DNA from 4 places in the Micromonospora sp. WMMD967 genome. Region 1 is predicted to be linked to each of the others. Evidence: riboswitches for the same ligand, from Rfam matches in the RefSeq annotation. Region 1 holds a riboswitch; each other region holds the start of a gene.
What was found. Region 1 has a riboswitch for cyclic di-AMP ahead of O7631_RS07715 (hypothetical protein). Riboswitches for the same ligand answer to the same signal wherever they lie in the genome.

Region 2: linked by a shared signal. The riboswitch ahead of O7631_RS05555 (NlpC/P60 family protein) and the one ahead of O7631_RS07715 (hypothetical protein) in region 1 are both predicted to bind cyclic di-AMP.
Region 3: linked by a shared signal. The riboswitch ahead of O7631_RS30565 (hypothetical protein) and the one ahead of O7631_RS07715 (hypothetical protein) in region 1 are both predicted to bind cyclic di-AMP.
Region 4: linked by a shared signal. The riboswitch ahead of O7631_RS20545 (transglycosylase family protein) and the one ahead of O7631_RS07715 (hypothetical protein) in region 1 are both predicted to bind cyclic di-AMP.

The regions. Positions count from the first base shown of each region.
Region 1 is NZ_JARUBK010000001.1:1,622,851-1,627,055, forward strand. Features, by position in the region: gene O7631_RS07705 (MarR family winged helix-turn-helix transcriptional regulator) at 66-392, opposite strand; gene O7631_RS07710 (carbonic anhydrase) at 589-1,302, shown strand; gene O7631_RS07715 (hypothetical protein) at 1,452-2,471, opposite strand; cyclic di-AMP (ydaO/yuaA leader) riboswitch at 2,476-2,606, opposite strand; gene O7631_RS07720 (YibE/F family protein) at 2,773-4,143, opposite strand.
Region 2 is NZ_JARUBK010000001.1:1,163,049-1,167,253, forward strand. Features, by position in the region: gene O7631_RS05550 (peptidoglycan recognition family protein) at 1-1,748, opposite strand, end outside; cyclic di-AMP (ydaO/yuaA leader) riboswitch at 1,985-2,120, shown strand; gene O7631_RS05555 (NlpC/P60 family protein) at 2,134-3,174, shown strand; gene dcd (dCTP deaminase) at 3,234-3,812, opposite strand; gene O7631_RS05565 (pyridoxamine 5'-phosphate oxidase family protein) at 3,912-4,205, shown strand, end outside.
Region 3 is NZ_JARUBK010000001.1:6,801,262-6,805,466, reverse strand. Features, by position in the region: gene O7631_RS30575 (SRPBCC family protein) at 1-374, shown strand, start outside; gene O7631_RS30570 (hypothetical protein) at 980-1,495, opposite strand; gene O7631_RS30565 (hypothetical protein) at 1,613-2,626, opposite strand; cyclic di-AMP (ydaO/yuaA leader) riboswitch at 2,682-2,813, opposite strand; gene O7631_RS30560 (cation diffusion facilitator family transporter) at 2,927-3,844, opposite strand; gene O7631_RS30555 (AAA family ATPase) at 3,951-4,205, opposite strand, start outside.
Region 4 is NZ_JARUBK010000001.1:4,585,252-4,589,456, forward strand. Features, by position in the region: gene htpG (molecular chaperone HtpG) at 1-1,043, shown strand, start outside; cyclic di-AMP (ydaO/yuaA leader) riboswitch at 1,338-1,511, shown strand; gene O7631_RS20545 (transglycosylase family protein) at 1,511-2,185, shown strand; gene O7631_RS20550 (hypothetical protein) at 2,274-2,609, opposite strand; gene dinB (DNA polymerase IV) at 2,733-3,920, opposite strand; gene O7631_RS20560 (VOC family protein) at 3,978-4,205, opposite strand, start outside.

The DNA of each region.
Region 1 (4,205 bases):
CGGGCATTCGCGCACCCGCAGAGATTACCGCTGTGCCCGGTCGGGCAACGGCCCGGCGACGACGGTCAGGCCGGGGGGTCGACGTCCGCGGTGGGCGTCTCGGCGAACAGTGCGAGCAGCGCGCCGACCTGACGGTCGGCCTCGGCGGGGTGCCGGAACCGGCCGGCCGGGTTGAGGGTGTATTCGTTGCGCCTGCCGACGCGGGTCCGGTGCAGGTATCCGTCCGCCTCCAGGTCGGCGACGATCGCCTGCGCGGCGCGTTCGGTCACCCCGACCTCGGCGGCGACGTCCCGCAGCCGGGCGGTGGGGTCGCGGGCGATGGCCAGCAGCACGTGACCGTGGTTGGTGAGGAATGTCCAGTTCCGCCCGCTGCCGGTCGACGTGTTCGTCATCGTGTGACCGCCTCTCCGGATGCCCGCCCTCGGTGCGTCGCCCGCGGGTCGATTCGGGGTCAACGTATGAAATCTATATCACGCATCCCTTGACGCGTTTTTCGGTGCGTGTGACCGTTGACCCCGAGCCGGCGCCCGCCGCCGGCCCACCTGAAGCCGTTTGACCAGGTCAGATGCATCGAGACGAGGTGCGGGGATGAGTCATTCCGGAACTACCGGTGGGCAGCCGGGGCCGCAGCGGACCACCGACCGGGCAGCCGCGCCGAGCGCGCCGGCTCTGGCCTACACCGAGTTGGTCGCTGGCAACAGGCGCTTCGTCGACGGCTCTCCTCGCCACCCCAACCAGGACGCCGGCCGTCGGGCCGCCGTGGCCGACGGGCAGCACCCCTTCGCGGTGATCGTCGGTTGCTCCGACTCCCGCCTGGCCGCCGAGATCATCTTCGACCGCGGGCTGGGTGACCTGTTCGTGGTCCGGACCGCCGGCCACACCGCCGGCCCGGAGGTGCTCGGCAGCGTGGAGTACGCGGTGACAGTGCTCGGCACCCCGCTCGTGGTCGTGCTCGGTCACGACTCGTGCGGAGCGGTGCAGGCGGCCCGGGAGGCCGCCGCGACCGGCGCCCGACCGCCGGGGCACCTGCCCGCTGTGGTCGACGCCGTGCTGCCCAGCCTGCGCCGGGCCGACGCCGAGGGTGTGCAGGACATCAACGGCATCGTCGACATCCACATCGCACAGACCGTCGAGACGTTGCTCGGGCAGTCGCCCGTGCTGGCCGGCGAGGTGGCGCAGGGGCGGTGCGCGGTGGTGGGTGTGTCGTACCGGCTCGCCGCTGGAGAGGTGCGCCCGGTGGCCGCCGTACCGGCCGGCCTCACGACTCTCGACGCCGACCCGGCCGCGCCCGCCGCGGCCTGACGCGACGAGAGCCGCGTCGCTCCCGGCCTGACGCGACGAGAGCCGCGTCGCTCCCGGCCTGACGCGACGAGAGCCGCGTCTTTTGCGGCCCGATACGACGAGGGCCGTTCCGCGCGACGCGGAACGGCCCTCGACAAAGGTCCTGCGGGTCAGAGCAGCGACATGTGGACGTGGTCGGTGTGGTTCGACGGCCCGCTGTACGAACTCCAGCCGGTCGCCGGGAACCAGATCTGCCGGTTCCAGATGACGTAGTAGATGCCCAGTCGGTCGGCGTTGCGGATGAGGAAGGCGGCGACGTTGTTGCCGTACTTCCGGGTGTCGTCGTTGTGCCATGGGGCGAAGCCGCTCTTCTGCAGCGACCAGTCGCAGGCGCGGCCCTTGGGGTGCTCCCACGGCCCGCCGGAGCGGTAGCAGCCGACGAACCGGTTGAAGCCGGCCGCCTTGACCTCCTTGTACGCGTGCAGCGTGCGGGGGGTGACGCAACCCGACGTGGTCGGGTCCTTCTCGCTGCACGACTGCGGCTTCCAGTCACCGTCGGCGGTGCGACCCGGGCCGATCTTGGCGACCTTCGAGGTGGCGTCGACCAGGCCGCCGGTGAAGCCCTTCCCGCCGACGAGGGAGAGCGCCTTGTCGGCCTCGCTCTTCCGCTTCGCCATCACGGCGGTCTGCTTCTGCTGCTCGCGGACCTCCGCGTCGAGAAGTAGCTTGGCCTGCTCGGCGCGGGCCTTCACCGTGTTGACCTCGGCGAGCTTCTTCTCGTTGACCATGTTCATCTCGTCGAGCAGCGAGGCGCGCTGGACGAACGCGTCCGGGGCCTTGCTCTCCAACAGCATCGCGAGCGCGCCGATGCGGCCGGTCCGGTACGACTGGGCGGCGATCTGCCCAACCTGAGGGGCCAGCGCGTCCAGGTCGGCCCGGGCCCGATCGACCTCCTGCGCCAACTCGTTCTGCCGCTTCTTGGATTTGTCCAGTTGGGACTTCGCGGCGGAGTAGTCGCGGTTGGCCTGCTCGATGACGTCGGTGAGCAGCTTCGGCTCGCCGTCCTCCTCGTGCCCGGACGGGGTGGGGTTCGTCGGGGCGGCGTGGGCCGGGAGGGGCCCGGCGAGCACGGTGAGTGCGGCGATCACGGCCACCACGGGTGTCAACCAGCGGCGTAGGGGTGCCGTCACAATGTTCCCTTCCCTCGACCGCCGACCGGGTTAGCTGACGGGTTCGGGGCGGAAGTGGCCCCTACCGCTGACGCGGATTCACCCCACGTACCTGGGTCCCCGGCTCGCCGGTTGGCGATTGGGCGGTGGCACCGCAGACGCCGCTTCGCGCCTTCATCGGTGACCGGCAGCGAGGTTACCCGAGAGTCGACCGGGTGAGCTACGCCTGGATGCCGACCAAAAGCGTCATTTCGCCATAGCGTTGAGTGACCAGTGACGCGGTTCTCAGGGTGGAGGCCCGATCTGGTCACGCTGAGGAGTGTCACCATGTCGTATCCGTGCTCCTGTTCGGCTCCGGCCACCGGTCGGCGGCGGTAGATGGGGGTGGAGTCCGCGTCGGGTCCGACTCCTCGGGGTGACCCGTTCGCGGTGAGATCAGTGCGGCCAGTGCCTCCGCCCGGTCCGTCTGCGGTCGCGGGGCGGAAGCCCCGGCGGGCGACGTGGTGTCCGTGCGACCGGCGGCGGTGACCACCGCGGCCAGTCCGGTGGTCAGCGGCACGGCGGCGATCAGGCCGAGGGTGGCTACCGCGCTGCGGACGATCTCCTGGGCGAGGAACTCGCTGGTGAGGATCTGCCCGATCGGCCGCGCGTCGGCAGTGAGCAGGAGCAACAGCGGCAGCGACGCGCCCGCGTACGCCAGCACGATGGTGTTGACAGTGGACGCGATGTGCGCCCGACCGACCCGGGTCGCCGCGCGGTACAGCTGGAGCCGGGTCAGGCCGGGGTTGGCGTGCGCAAGCTCGGTGACGGTGGCCGCCTGGGTGACTGTCACGTCGTCAAGCACCCCGAGCGATCCGATGATGATTCCGGCGAGCAGCAGGCCGTGCAGGTCCACGTCGCCCTGGAACATCGACAGGGTGGTGGCTTCCTCGCTGCCGAAGCCGGTGAGGTGGGTCGCGGCCGTGGCGATGGTGGCGAGCACGCCGGTCAACACCAGGCTCCCCAGGGTGCCGAGCACCGCCACCGACGTCTGTGCGGTGACCCCGTGTGTCAGGTAGAGCACCACGAACATGATCAGGGCGGCACCGACCACCGCCACCAGCAGGGGTGACTTCCCCGCGCCGATGCCCGGCAGCACGAAGGTGAGCAGGATGGCGAAGCTGGCGGCCAGCCCGGCGAGCGCGGCGAGACCCCGCCACCGACCGAACGCGACGATCGCGGCGGCGAAGACGACGGCCAACCACAGCATCGGGGTGCCCCGCTGGTGCTCGGCGACGTTCCAGTTGCTGATGGTGGGATCGGTGGGGTCGGTCAGCTCGACCAGGATGACCTCGTCGCCGACCTCCACCCGGGGTGCGCCCGGCCCGTCGGGCACCGGCGTCTCGACCTGCTTGCCGGCCGACGGCCCGTCGTCCACGCGGACGTCGACGGTGCCACAGCGCCCGTCGCCGACGCTCGGTGTGCCCTCGGGGCTCGACGGCGACGGCGGGCACGGCTCCATCACCACCCGGGTCACAGTGCCGCTGTAGCGCGGCACGTCCGCGCCGCCGTCGGACTGCGGTGACCCGCCGCGTGGCCAGAGGAGTACGGCCGCGATCACGGTGGCGACGAAGAGGGGCACCACGGTCATGACGAGGATCCGTCGCACCCGGGGTGGGGCGGACGGAGCGGGACGGGCGTGGTCGGAACCCAAGGTGAGACTCCCAACGATCCGGTGCGGGGTACGTGTCAGTGGGCCGGTCGGTTCACCGTCAC
Region 2 (4,205 bases), 460 kb from region 1:
TGGTAGGGCACCCCTTCCGGGTACGCCGCCTGCTCCGGGTACGCCCGTCCGTACACGGGGACGGTCGTCCGTCCGGGTTTCGGCGTGGCCACGACGCCGACGGTCCAGTTGGCGGTCGGCGCGGACGCGGGGTTGTGGAACCAGGCCCGCTGCCCGAGGTACCAGATCGCGGTCCAGTCGCCCTGCCGTCCGGCGAGCGCGTACGTCTGCCCGGCGGATGCCCGGGCCCCGTGGTCGGACACGGCCATCGTGTTCGGGGTGCCGTCCGGCCGGAGCGCGATGTCGTTGACCAGCGGCGCGTCCGCGGACGGCCCGCTCCGCAGCACCACCGACGATGAGCCGCGCGGCGCGCACGGAACACCTGCGGTGACGCATCCGGTGAACGCCGGTTGGTTGGTGGCGTAGTCCGGGTCGATCCGGACCAGCCCGGTGGCCGGGGTGCCGGTGTCCAGCCGAGGTGCGTGCAGCAGGTCGAAGTAGTGCGTCCAGTCCCAGTACGGGCCTGGATCCCAGTGCATTCCCCGCACGGTCGAGGCGACGGTGCCGGGCACGTTGTCGTGGCCGATGATGTGCTGGCGGTCGAGCGGGATTCCCAGCCGCAGCGCCAGGTGCCGGACCAGCTTCGCCGAGGTCCGGTACATCGCCTCCGTGTACCAGGTGCCCTGCGCGGCGAAGCCCTCGTGTTCGAGACCGATCGACTTGGCGTTGACGTACCAGTTGCCCGCGTGCCAGCCGACGTCCTTGGTCTTCACGTGCTGGGCGATGTGCCCGTCGACCGAGCGCAGCGAGTAGTGCCAGCTCACGTACGTCGGGTCCTGGACGAGTTGCAGGGTCGTCGCCCAGCTCGCCTCGGTGTCGTGGATGACGATGTACTCGATCTTCTGCCGGGCGGGCCGGTCGGAGAGATCGTGGTTGCCGTAGTCCCCGTCGCCGAACGCCTCGTAGGGCGCGGGGATCCACTCGCAGGAGATGGTGCGCGGGCATTCCACCCCGTCCGGGCGGGCCAGCCGGCGTAGGCCCAGCCGGTCCAACCAGGAGCGCTGGGGTTGTACCGCGATCGCCGGCAGGGTGATTCGCTGCCCGTCGTCGGTCACCCGTGACTCGCCTGCGGCGATGGTGGTGAAGACCTCGTCGGCGAAGGCCGCCGCGGCGTCGGCGCTGTCCGCACCGGCGTAGCGGGCCACCGCGCCGTACCAGGCCGCCGGGTCGGTGTCCGCGCCGACCGGCGCACCCAACTCCCGCTGGTACGCGCTGAGCAGCGCGGCCCCGCCCCGGATGTTGACCTCCGCATCGGTGCGCAGCGCCTCGGGGGCGGCGCCGGTCAGCGCGGCTGCGGCGTCCACGGTCTGCAACGCGGCGGCGGCCGGCCCGGGAGTCTCGGCGGGCCGGGGCGCGGGTGCCAGGGCGGGCCGGGAGTCGTCGCCGCGTGGGTCCTCGGCACCGGCGTCGTGGTGGCCGCGCCCGGGTAGAGCGGCGACGTGGCGGGCGTCGGTCAGGTGCATCGGGCCGTAGCCGCCGCTCGTGCTCGGTGTGCCGGCGTTGCTGTCCCAGCGGGACTCCAGGTAGGAGACGCCGAGCAGCACACCGGTCGGTACGCCGTACTCGCTCGCCGCGGCGGCGTACTGCTGCTGGCGGTTGGCGGTGGGTGCGGCGGCGGCCGCCGCCGAGAGTGGCACCGCGCTCGCGGCGGCGATGACGGTGGTGGCGAGCAGTGCGCGCCAGCCGGTCGACAGGGTTGGATGGTGCATCGAACCCCCTAGATTCTCGCGGGTAGAGGTCAGGTCACCATCGCGCCGCTGGAGAGTCCGCGTCAATAGCTTTCCATGTATCGACTTGTTCAGAAAGAAATCTTCATTCCGGGCCGCTGGCCCCCACGCGATCGGTACGGAGTGTCACGGCCCCACGGGTTGCGGATTGGTAACAGGCGTCTCTACTCTGGTCATTCGTCGGCCCGATAGCAGCTCCGCCCAGCCCGGGCGGTAACGGACCGACACCGCCGAGTCGTTTCCGAGCGAACCGGGGACCCAGGTCCCTCGGGGTGAATCCGCAGCCACTGCGGTAGGGCGCCGACTTCCCGCCCGAACCCGTCAGCTAACCCGGTAGGCGGTCAGGAAGAAGGAGTACGGAACCCCGGTGGCACTCCATGCCCCGCGGCCGTCGTCCGAGCGGTCGGCAGCAGCCGGCCCGACGCCGATCGTGCCGCGCCCACGCTGGTCCCGCTTCACCACCGCTCTCGCCGCACTGGTCGGCGTCGCCGTCGTCCTGACGGGCACCGCCACGGCGGCCCACGCCGACCCGTCCGTCGCGGAGATCGAGCGTCAGATCGACGAGGACTGGAACAAACTCGAACCGATCATCGAACGGCACAACGCCACCCGGGCCGACCTCGCCGTCAAGCGCAAGCAGGCCGACGCTCTGGCCGCCCGCATTGCCCCGCTCGAACAGCAGGTCGACGCCGCGATGGACAAGGTCAGCGCCCTCGCCGTGCGGGCGTACAAGGGTGAGACCGTCTCGACCGTCAACGCGATGCTGGGCAGCCGGTCGCCGAGCGAGGTGGTCAGTCAGCTCGAGATGCTCGACCGGTTCGCGCACAACCAGCAGCAGGACGTCCGCGAGGTGGCCGACCTGCGGGACGAGTTGGCCGCGCAGAAGGCGCCGCTGGACGACATGGTGGCCCAGCTGACCCGTACCGAGGCTCAGTTGGCGGCGAAGAAGAAGCAGATCAACGAAGAGATCGACCGGCTGCAGAAGCTCCGCCTCAAGGTGTACGGCAACGGTGGCGGTGGCTCGTTGCGCCCCGCGCCCTGCCCCGGCACTTATCCCGGCGGGGCCGCGGGTGTCGCGGTGAAGTTCGCCTGCGCACAGATCGGCAAGCCCTATGTGTGGGGCGCCGAGGGACCCAACTCGTACGACTGCTCCGGTCTGATGCTGGCCGCCTGGGCGAAGGCCGGTGTGTCGTTGCCGCACAACGCTGCCCAGCAGAGCCGCGTCACCAAGGACGTCAGCAAGGGCGACCTGCGCCCCGGCGACCTGGTCTTCTACTACAGCGACATCCACCACGTCGGCATGTACGTCGGCGGCGGCTGGGTCGTGCACGCCTCGCAGGCCGGCCAACCGGTCAAGATGAAGAAGGTCGACGACGGCCCGATCCACAGCTACGGCCGTCCAGGCTGATCGGGAGTGACCGAAGGGCCCGTCGCGATCCGTCGCGGCGGGCCCTCGTCGTCACGGGTTCAGCGGGTCGGCCAGGTGCGCCAGTGCTGCCAGGCGCGGCTGGGCGTCGGCCCCCGCTGACCCTGGTAGCGGGATCCGTAGACCACCGAGCCGTACGGGTGCTCGGCCGGCGAGGAGAGCCGGAAGATGCAGAGCTGCCCGATCTTCATGCCCGGCCAGAGGGTGATCGGCAGGTTCGCCACGTTGGAGAGTTCCAGCGTCACGTGTCCGGAGAAGCCGGGGTCGATGAAGCCGGCGGTGGAGTGCGTGAGCAACCCGAGCCGGCCCAGTGAGCTCTTGCCTTCGAGTCGGCCGGCGAGCTGGTCGCCCAGGGAGATGACCTCCAGCGTCGAGGCGAGCACGAACTCCCCCGGGTGCAGCACGAACGGCTCGCCGTCGGGCACCTCGACCGCCGAGGTCAGGTCGTCCTGCTGCATCGCCGGATCGATGTGGGTGTAGAGGTGGTTGTTGAAGACCCGGAACAGCCGGTCGAGTCGGACGTCGATGCTGGAGGGTTGGACCAGGGTGGGCTCGAACGGCTCCAGGCCCAGCGTGCCGGCCTTGATCTCGGAGACCAGGTCGCGGTCGGAGAGCAGCATCGGACCACCATAGCCGCGTTGCCGAAACCGGCCGGATTCGGTGCCGGTGACCAGCGCGTCGAGGTCGCCCGTCGTACATTTGTTCGATAGAATGCTCGCATGGCTTCCTGGTCCGATTTCGCCGCCGACGAGCCCCGACTCGCCGACGGGATCCGCGTTCTCCTCCAGCAGTACGGGCCGGGCTTCGGCTACCTGGCCACGGTCCGCGCAGACGGTGGGCCCCGGGTCCACCCGGTCTCCCCGGTCATCACGGACGAGGGTCTCTTCTGCTTCATCATCGACTCCCCGAAGCGCCGTGACCTCGAACGCGACGGCCGTTACGCGTTGCACTCGTTCCCCCCGGAGGAGAGCGACGACGAGGCCTACCTGGCGGGGCACGCTCGTCCGGTGACC
Region 3 (4,205 bases), 5.2 Mb from region 1:
AGCTGCACCCCCTGATCGTCCAGGTCCGTCAACTGCCGCCCCGACCCGGTGCGCAGGCCAGTTACACGATCAACGACCGTCTGGCGGTCGGCCCGCTGCGCTTCACGACCACGTACCACGCGGACGTGCTGATCAACGAGGACGACGAGATCGTCATGGTGGCCCGTCAATGGCCGGCCACCACCGTGCGCAACCACACCCGACTGCGCCCCGAGCCGGACGGCCTGGTCCGGATCGACGTCGAGATCACACTGACCGCGCCGGCCCCCCTGTTCCGGTACGCGTTCCGCCAGGCCCGTGCCGCCCACCTCGCCCTGGCCACCCGACTGGGACCGGCCCTGGAACGCGCCGACGACCCCCCACCGGCCGCCTGACCCGCGCGCCCCACTCGCGCCCCGCGCGCCCAAACCTCACGCCCGCGCGCCCCACTCGCGCCCCGCGCGCCCGCGCCTCACGCCCGTGCGCCCCGCGCGCCCGCGCTCCGCGCCCCGCGCTCCGCGCCCCGCGCCCCGCGCCCCGCGCGCCCGCGCCCCGCGCCCCGCGCCCTCGCCCCCAAGATCCGCGCAATATCCCGGATGTTGCTGCCTCCGACGTGCGGGAGACAGCACTATCCCTGATGTTGCGCGGATCTTGAGGGCGAACACCCGGCGCGACCGCCCGCGGGCGGATCGGCGCGCCCGCAGCCCTCAAGGTCACGCTCGATCATGGATGTAGTGGCCTCACGGCGCTCAGGCCACCACTACATCCTGGTTGCAGCGCGATCATGGCGGCGAACACTCGCCGTGGGGCGTTGTCGCGGTTGGGCGCCGCGATCATGGCGGCGAACACCCGCCGTGGGGCGTTGTGGCGGTTGGGGGCTGCGATCATGGCGGCGAACACTCGCCGTGGGGCGTTGTCGCGGTTGGGCACCGCGATCATGGCGGCGTGGCCGCCGTTGGGCGGCGTCGCCCTCTCGCGGCGCCTTTGTCGGGGGCGACGATCATGGCGGCGTGGGCACCGACGTGCGGGCGGTGCTCGCGGTGGTCGTTCGGGCGGCCTGCCGGCGGCCCCACGGCTTGTAGGTGGAGAGCACCGTCGCGATGATCATGAGGGTGGTCGACACCGCGGGCGCGATCACCAGGTCGGCGCGATCGCGTACGGGCAGGGCGGCGCCCAGCGCTCCGGCGTGCCGCAGATTCGGGGTGAGCAGGAACAGCACCAGTCCGACCATCACCGTGGTGATGACGAGTTTGACCAGCACCCACCGGTAGCGCAGGAGGCCCCACGGGGTGAGCAGCGCGCTGACGACACCGATCAACCAGACCAGGACGCTCAGCGGTGCGAACAGGACGGTGCCGACCAGCGCGCCGACCGGGTAGAGGACGGCCGGGTCGGCGCCCCGCTGTACGGCGATGCCGAGGGTGAGCAGCACCAGGTCCGCGCCGAGCCAGCCCAGCGAGGTGACCAGGTGCAGGGTGAGCAGTGCCTTGCGGGCGGTAGGTGGGATCCGAGGCATACCGCGATGCTGCCCGCTGACCGTGGCCGGGTCGTCCGATGACCGGCGACATCGGGTGTACGTCCCGCGACGTAGCCGTGGCCGGTGCTCCTCGACGGGGGCACCGGCCACGAGCGGTCAGTAGACCGACAGGTGTACGTGGTTGGTGTGGTCGCTGGACGGGTCGCCGCCCGCCCCGCTGTACGACTTCCACCCGCTGCTGGGCAGCCAGATCTGCCGGTACCAGATCACGTACAGCACGGCGAGCCGGTCGGCGTTGCGGATGAAGTACGCCGCCAGGTTGTTGCCGTACGTCTTGTCCCCGCCGGTGGCGTCCCCGCCGAAGCCGCCCTTCTGCGCGGCGAAGTCGCAGGCTCGGCCCTTCGGGTGTTCGCCCGAGCCGCCGTTGCGGTGGCAGGAGACGTACCGGGTGAAGCCCGCGGCCTTGGCCTGGTTGAGCGCGTGCAGGGTGCGCGGGGTGATGCAGCCGCTGGCCGGCGTGGGGTCGTCGACGCTGCACGACTCCTTCGGCCAGGAGCCGTCGGAGTTGCGTGGCGCGGCCTTCGCGTTGCTGGTGGAGGTGCCCCGGTTGGAGCCCGTGTCGGCGGTGGTCTGCGGCTTCGGGGTGGTGGCGACGGTCAGGGCCCGCTCGGCCTGCTCCTTGCGCTTGGCCATCACCGCGACCTGCTTGCGCTGTTCGTTGATCTCACCGTCCAGGGCGGCGCGGGTCCGGTTGGCCTGGTCCTTCGTGCTGAGGAGGTCGCGCAGCACCCGGTCCTCGTTGGCGGCCACCGCGTCCAGGGAGGCGGCCCGGTCCATGAAGCCTTCCGGGGTGTTGCTGTTGAGCAGCGCCGAGATGGTGCTGAGTCGGCCGGTGCGGTACGCGACGCCGGCGATCTCGCCGACCTTGCCGCTGCGCTGGTCGAGTTCGACCTCGATGGTCTTCAGTTGGGTGGTGAGCTGCTGCTGCCGCTGCACGGAGGTGTCCAGGGAGCGTTTCGCGTCCAGGTAGCCCTTGCTGGCGGCTTCGAGCTGGGCGCGGAGTGCCGGGGTGCCGCCCTCTTCGTCGGAGTCGGGTGCGGCGGCCCGCTGGCCGGTCGGGGGAGCGGCCGAGGCGGTGCCGGCCGGCAGCGCGACGCCGAGAGCGAGCATCGCGACGATCAGGGCCGCCAGTCGGGCGGCAGGTGGTCGTGCTGGTGCCACTGCGCATTCCTTCCGTCAGCCGCCGACCGGGTTAGCTGACGGGTTCGGGACGGAAGATCCCTACCGCTGACGCGGATGCACCCCAGGAACGTGGTTCCCCGGTTCGCCCGTGTGGGCGATTAGGCGACGACCACCACCGGCGCCGGGAGGCGCCGCCTGGTGGCGGCCGGGACAGAGCCTACCGGTACTGGTGGGGCGGCTGCAGCGAATGTGACGGACGGTGAGTGCGTCAGCACGGGGAAGTCACCTTCACCACTCGATCGAGCCGCACGACCCGGAGGCGGCGCCTGGCTCGATCTGCAACGTGGCGTGCTCGATTCGGAAGTCGTCGTGCAGGGCCGTACGCGCGGCGGTGAGCACCGCGCCGACCTCTGCGCCGGGCTCCATGGTGAGGTGTGCGGAGGCCACGTCCATGCCCGAGGTGAGCGTCCAGACGTGCAGGTCGTGCACCTCGACCACGCCGGGCACCGCGGCCAGCCGGTCGTGCACGGCGGTCACCTGGAGGTGTTCCGGTGCGGCCTGCACCAGGATGCGGATGGCTGCCCGGGCCAGCCGCCAGGTGCGCGGCAGGATGAACACACCGATGGCGACGGCGACCAGCGGGTCGGCCCACCACCAGTCGGTGACGGTGATGAGCAGTGCCGCGCCGATCACGCCGACCGAGCCGAGCAGGTCGCCGAGGACCTCCAGGTAGGCGCCCTGGATGTTGATGCTCTCCCGCGCGCCGGCGCGGAGGAGGGCGAAGGCGACGATGTTGGCGAGCAGGCCGAGGACGGCCACCAGGAGCATCGGACCGGTGATGACCTCGTGCGGGTCGCCGAAGCGGCGGATCGCCTCGATCAGCACGTAGACCGCGACACCGGAGAGCAGGACGGCGTTGGCCAGTGCGGCGAGCACCTCGAGTCGGTAGAGCCCGAAGGTGCGCTGCGGGTCGCCGGCGGCCCGCCGGGTCGCGGTGATCGCGGCGAGCGCCATGCCGATGCCCAGCACGTCGGTGAACATGTGCCCGGCGTCGGAGAGCAGGGCGAGTGACCCGGTGTGCAGGGCGGTGACCGCCTCGACCACCATCAGGGTGGCGAGCAGCCCGAATGCCGCCCAGAGTCGACCCCGGTGCTGGTGTGCGGCATTGGCGACGGATCCGTGGTGGTGGTCATGACCTGCGCCCACGTGAACTACCTTCCGCCGCCGTCCGAGGTCCGGTCCAATGTATGTTCACATCGCAATGTGTGCAAGTGTGCGGGTCGCGCCTCCCCCCGGCGGCCGCTCGCGCAGGTCAACCGGTGGGGTCGATGGTGGTGAGTCGCTGGGTGGCCCGGGACAGCGCCACGTACAGGGTGCGTACCCCCGCACCGGGATCCGCCCGGATCTCGCTCGGGGCGACCAGCACGACTCCGTCGTACTCCATGCCCTTGGCCTCCAGGCTGGTGACCACCTGCAACCTCGGCGCGTCCAGCGCGTCCAGCCAGCCGGCGACCTCGTTGCGACGTGGCACCGGCGTGATCACGCCGACCGTGCCCTCCACCTCGGC
Region 4 (4,205 bases), 3.0 Mb from region 1:
CACCACTTGACCTGTTCTCCCCCCAGGGTCGCCGAGGCGTCCAGCTCTACGTCAAGCGTGTCTTCATCATGGACGACTGCGAGGCGCTCGTCCCGACCTACCTGCGCTTCGTCAAGGGCGTGGTCGACGCGCACGACCTGTCGCTGAACATCTCCCGGGAGATCCTCCAGCAGGACCGGCAGATCCAGATCGTCCGTCGCCGCCTGGTCAAGAAGATCCTCGCCACCGTCAAGGACCTGAAGGCCAACCACGCCGAGCGCTACCGCACCTTCTGGACCGAGTTCGGCGCGGTGGTCAAGGAAGGGCTGATCGACGACACCGACAACCGGGACACCCTGCTGGACATCCTCTCCGTGGCCTCCACCCACGACGCGACCGAGCCCACCGACCTGGCCGGTTACGTCTCGCGGATGAAGGACGGCCAGACCGACATCTGGTACGCCACCGGTGAGTCCCGGGCCGCCATCGAGAACTCGCCGCACCTGGAGGCCTTCCGGGCCAAGGGTCACGAGGTGCTGCTGCTCACCGACCAGGTCGACGAGGTGTGGGTCGAGCGGGTCGGCGCGTACGACGGCAAGACGCTGCGCTCGATCGCCAAGGGCGAGATCGACCTGGACACCGACGAGGAGAAGCAGCAGGCCGAGGCCGAGCGCGAGCAGCAGCGGCAGGAGTTCGCCGGCCTGCTCGACTGGCTCGGCACCACGCTGACCGACAGCGTCCGGGAGGTCCGCCTGTCGTCGCGACTGACCACCTCACCGGCCTGCGTCGTCGGCGACGCCCACGACCTCACGCCGACCCTGGAGAAGATGTACCGGGCCATGGGGCACGAGGTGCCCCCGACCAAGCGGATCCTGGAGATCAACCCCGGGCACCCGCTGGTCTCCGGGCTGCGTAAGGCCCACGAGCAGGGGAGCGACCAGGCGGCCCTGACCGAGACCGCAGAGCTGCTCTACGGCCTGGCGGTGCTCGCCGAGGGCGGTGAGCTGGCCGACCCGGCCCGCTTCACCCGGACGCTCGCCGATCGGCTGGCGCGCACTCTGTAGACGGTCGACACCCGGCCGGTGGGCCACCCGACCAGGGGACCCGCCGGCCGGTTCGGCGTGCGACGTCGAGCATCCGATCACCAACGGACACGTCGAGTCGCTCGGCGACACACCGTGATCTGGCTGCGCCACGGGCCTGATCGAAACCGGTCCACAGTGCTCTCTGCACAGTGGCCACTCGCCCGCAACCGCTGCGGGTGACGCCCCGCGTAGCCCGGTGAACAACTTCACAGGGGTTGGGCGATCGTCACCGACCGTGCCTAACGTCGGTCGGGTTCGCCACTGCGGACACCACGGCCGGCAACGCCAAATCCTGCCCCCGGCCGTCGGAACCCAGTCACCCGGGCAGGAGCGGGGGACCCACACGTTCCTCGGTGCACGTCACCTCGGGGTGAAGCCGCCACCGTGCGGCCGGGCTCCTCGGCCCGAACCCGACAGCTCACCTCGCCGGCGTGGAGGAAGCTCACATGACGTCAGTTCACACGCCCCGTCATCGACGGGTCACCACCCGCCGCCTCGCCGTCGGCACCCTGGCCGTCGGCGCGGTCACCGGCGCTGTCGCCCTCTTCGGCCCGGCCGCCCCGGCGCAGGCCGGAGTCAACTGGGACGCGATCGCCAAGTGCGAGTCCGGCGGTAACTGGAAGATCAATACCGGCAACGGCTACTTCGGTGGCCTGCAGTTCTCGCAGAGCACCTGGGCCGGTTACGGCGGCAAGAAGTACGCCGCCCGCGCCGATCTGGCCAGCCGAGGCGAGCAGATCGCCATCGCCGAGAAGGTGCTCGCCGGGCAGGGGATCGGTGCCTGGCCGACCTGCGGCAAGAAGGGCGGCTCGTCGGGCGGCTCCGCCACGAAGTCGACGAAGTCCACCGCCAAGTCGACGAAGTCCACCGCCAAGCCCACCGAGCGGCAGGAACGGCAGGAGCGGCCGTCGCGCGGCGAGCAGCCGGCGTCCCGCAACCATGAGCGCACCGCGTCGCCGTCGGGCGGCCAGACGTACCTGGTCCAGCCGGGCGACACCCTGTCGGAGATCGCCGACGCCCACCGGGTGTCCGGCGGCTGGCAGGCGCTGTACGAGCACAACCGGAAGCTGATCGGGGCCGACCCCGGTCTGATCTTCCCGGGTCAGAAGCTCAGCCTCTGACCGACGGCACACGAACGCTCGGCCGGATCACCGGCCGAGCGTTCGTGTGTGCTGCGCTGGTCAGCCCGAGTGCCGGGTCGGGTTCGGGTCACGCCGCCGAGGCGGACGCCTTCGGTGCTCGACGAGGCGCCACCGGGCCGGCGTTACGACCCCAGCGAGAGGCCGGTGCCAGGTCGGTCCCGCCGTCGACGGTCACCTCGACGGAGTCAGACCCGCCGCGGGACAGGCGCAGCGAATGCTCGGCACCCTGACGGGCAGCGCAGGGCCAGGCCTGCCCGGCGCACTGGAGATTGCGGCACTGACCCTCGTCGTCCGGCTCGTGGGCGCTCAACACGTCGATCGCCAGTTGCCAGAGCAGCGGGTCGGTCACGTCGTGCGGGCGCTCGGCGCCGCGGCTCGCTCGGTTGCTGGTGTCGTCGGACATGGTGGGTCCCCCCTTGTCAGGCTGTACCCCTCAAGGGTCACCCGTCGGCCGCCGGCTAAACCGCCGACCTGCTGTGATGTGTCTCCTGTCGCAACTCGCGCGCGGACACCGCACGCAGATCGGTCAATCCGGCAGCAGCGGCATCTCGACACCCGGCTCCCGGCCGAGCAGGACCGCACGGGTGAGCGCCGTCGAGCCGAACCGGTCGCGGACCGCGTCGACCGCGGCGTCCAACTCCGCGCCCGGGTCGCGGTGGAACGGCAACTCCGGCTGCACCGGACTGTCGTCCAGGTTGCCCACCGACACACCGATCAGCGTGACACCACGACTGTCGATCTCCGGCTGCGCCGCCCGCAGCAACGCGCGCGCGGCGGCGAGCAGCGGCGTCGTGTCCGCGGTCGCCTTGCCGATGGTGTGCGAGCGGGTCGCCCGGCTGTAGTCGCCGAAGCGCAGCCGCAGCACCACGGTGCGCCCGGAGCGCCCGGCCGCGCGCATCCGGCGGGTGACCCGGTCGACCAGGCCGGCGAGGATGGCGTCCAGTTCCGCCGGGGCGTGCGGGGTACGGCTCAGCGCGTGTTGGGCACCCATCGAGCCGCGTCGGCGACCGACCTGCACCGCGCGTGGGTCACGGTTGTGCGCCAGGGCGTGCAGGTGCCGGCCGGCACCGGACCCGAGCAGCGACACCAACGCGGCCTCACCGAGCCGGGCGACTTCGCCGACGGTACGGATCCGGTGCTCCCGCAGCTTCGCGGAGGTGACCGGGCCGACGCCCCACAACCGTTCGACCGGAAGGGGGTGCAGGAAAGCCGTCTCGGCGTCCGGTGCGACCACCAGCAGACCGTCGGGTTTCGCCACCCCGCTGGCCACCTTCGCCAGGAACTTCGTGCGGGCCACACCCACCGTGATCGGTAGGTGGACCCGCTCCCGAACCTCCCGACGCAGCCGCGCGGCGATGTCGGCCGGTGGCCCGACCAGCCGCCGCAGGCCACCCACATCGAGGAACGCCTCGTCGATGGAGAGCCCCTCGACCAGCGGAGTGGTCTGCCGGAAGATCTCGAAGACCGCGCGGCTCGCCGCCGTGTACGCCGACATCCGCGGCGGCACCACGATCGCGTCCGGACACAGCCGGCGTGCCTGCTGGCCGCCCATCGCGCTGCGGACGCCCCGCGCCTTCGCCTCGTAGCTGGCCGCGAGGACCACGCCCCCGCCGACGATCACCGGCCGGCCACGCAGGCGTGGATCGTCGCGCTGCTCGACCGACGCGTAGAAGGCGTCCAGGTCGGCGTGCAGGATGCTGGCACCGGGCGACACGTACACATGTTCGCATGGCATCCGGTGATCGCGGCAGTGACCTGGGCGAACGTGGCGTCAGTCGAGACAGAACTCGTTGCCCTCCGGGTCGGCCATGACGAGGTGACCGGCACCCAGCGGGGGAGCGGGCTCGTGGCGACTGAGCCGGGTGGCACCGTGCGCGGCGAGCCGTTCGGCCTCCTTCTCCAGGGCCGCCATCCGTTCGTCACCCTCCAGCCCGGGTGCGGCCCGCACATCGATGTGTACGCGATTCTTGACCTGCTTGGGCTCGGGGACCCGTTGGAA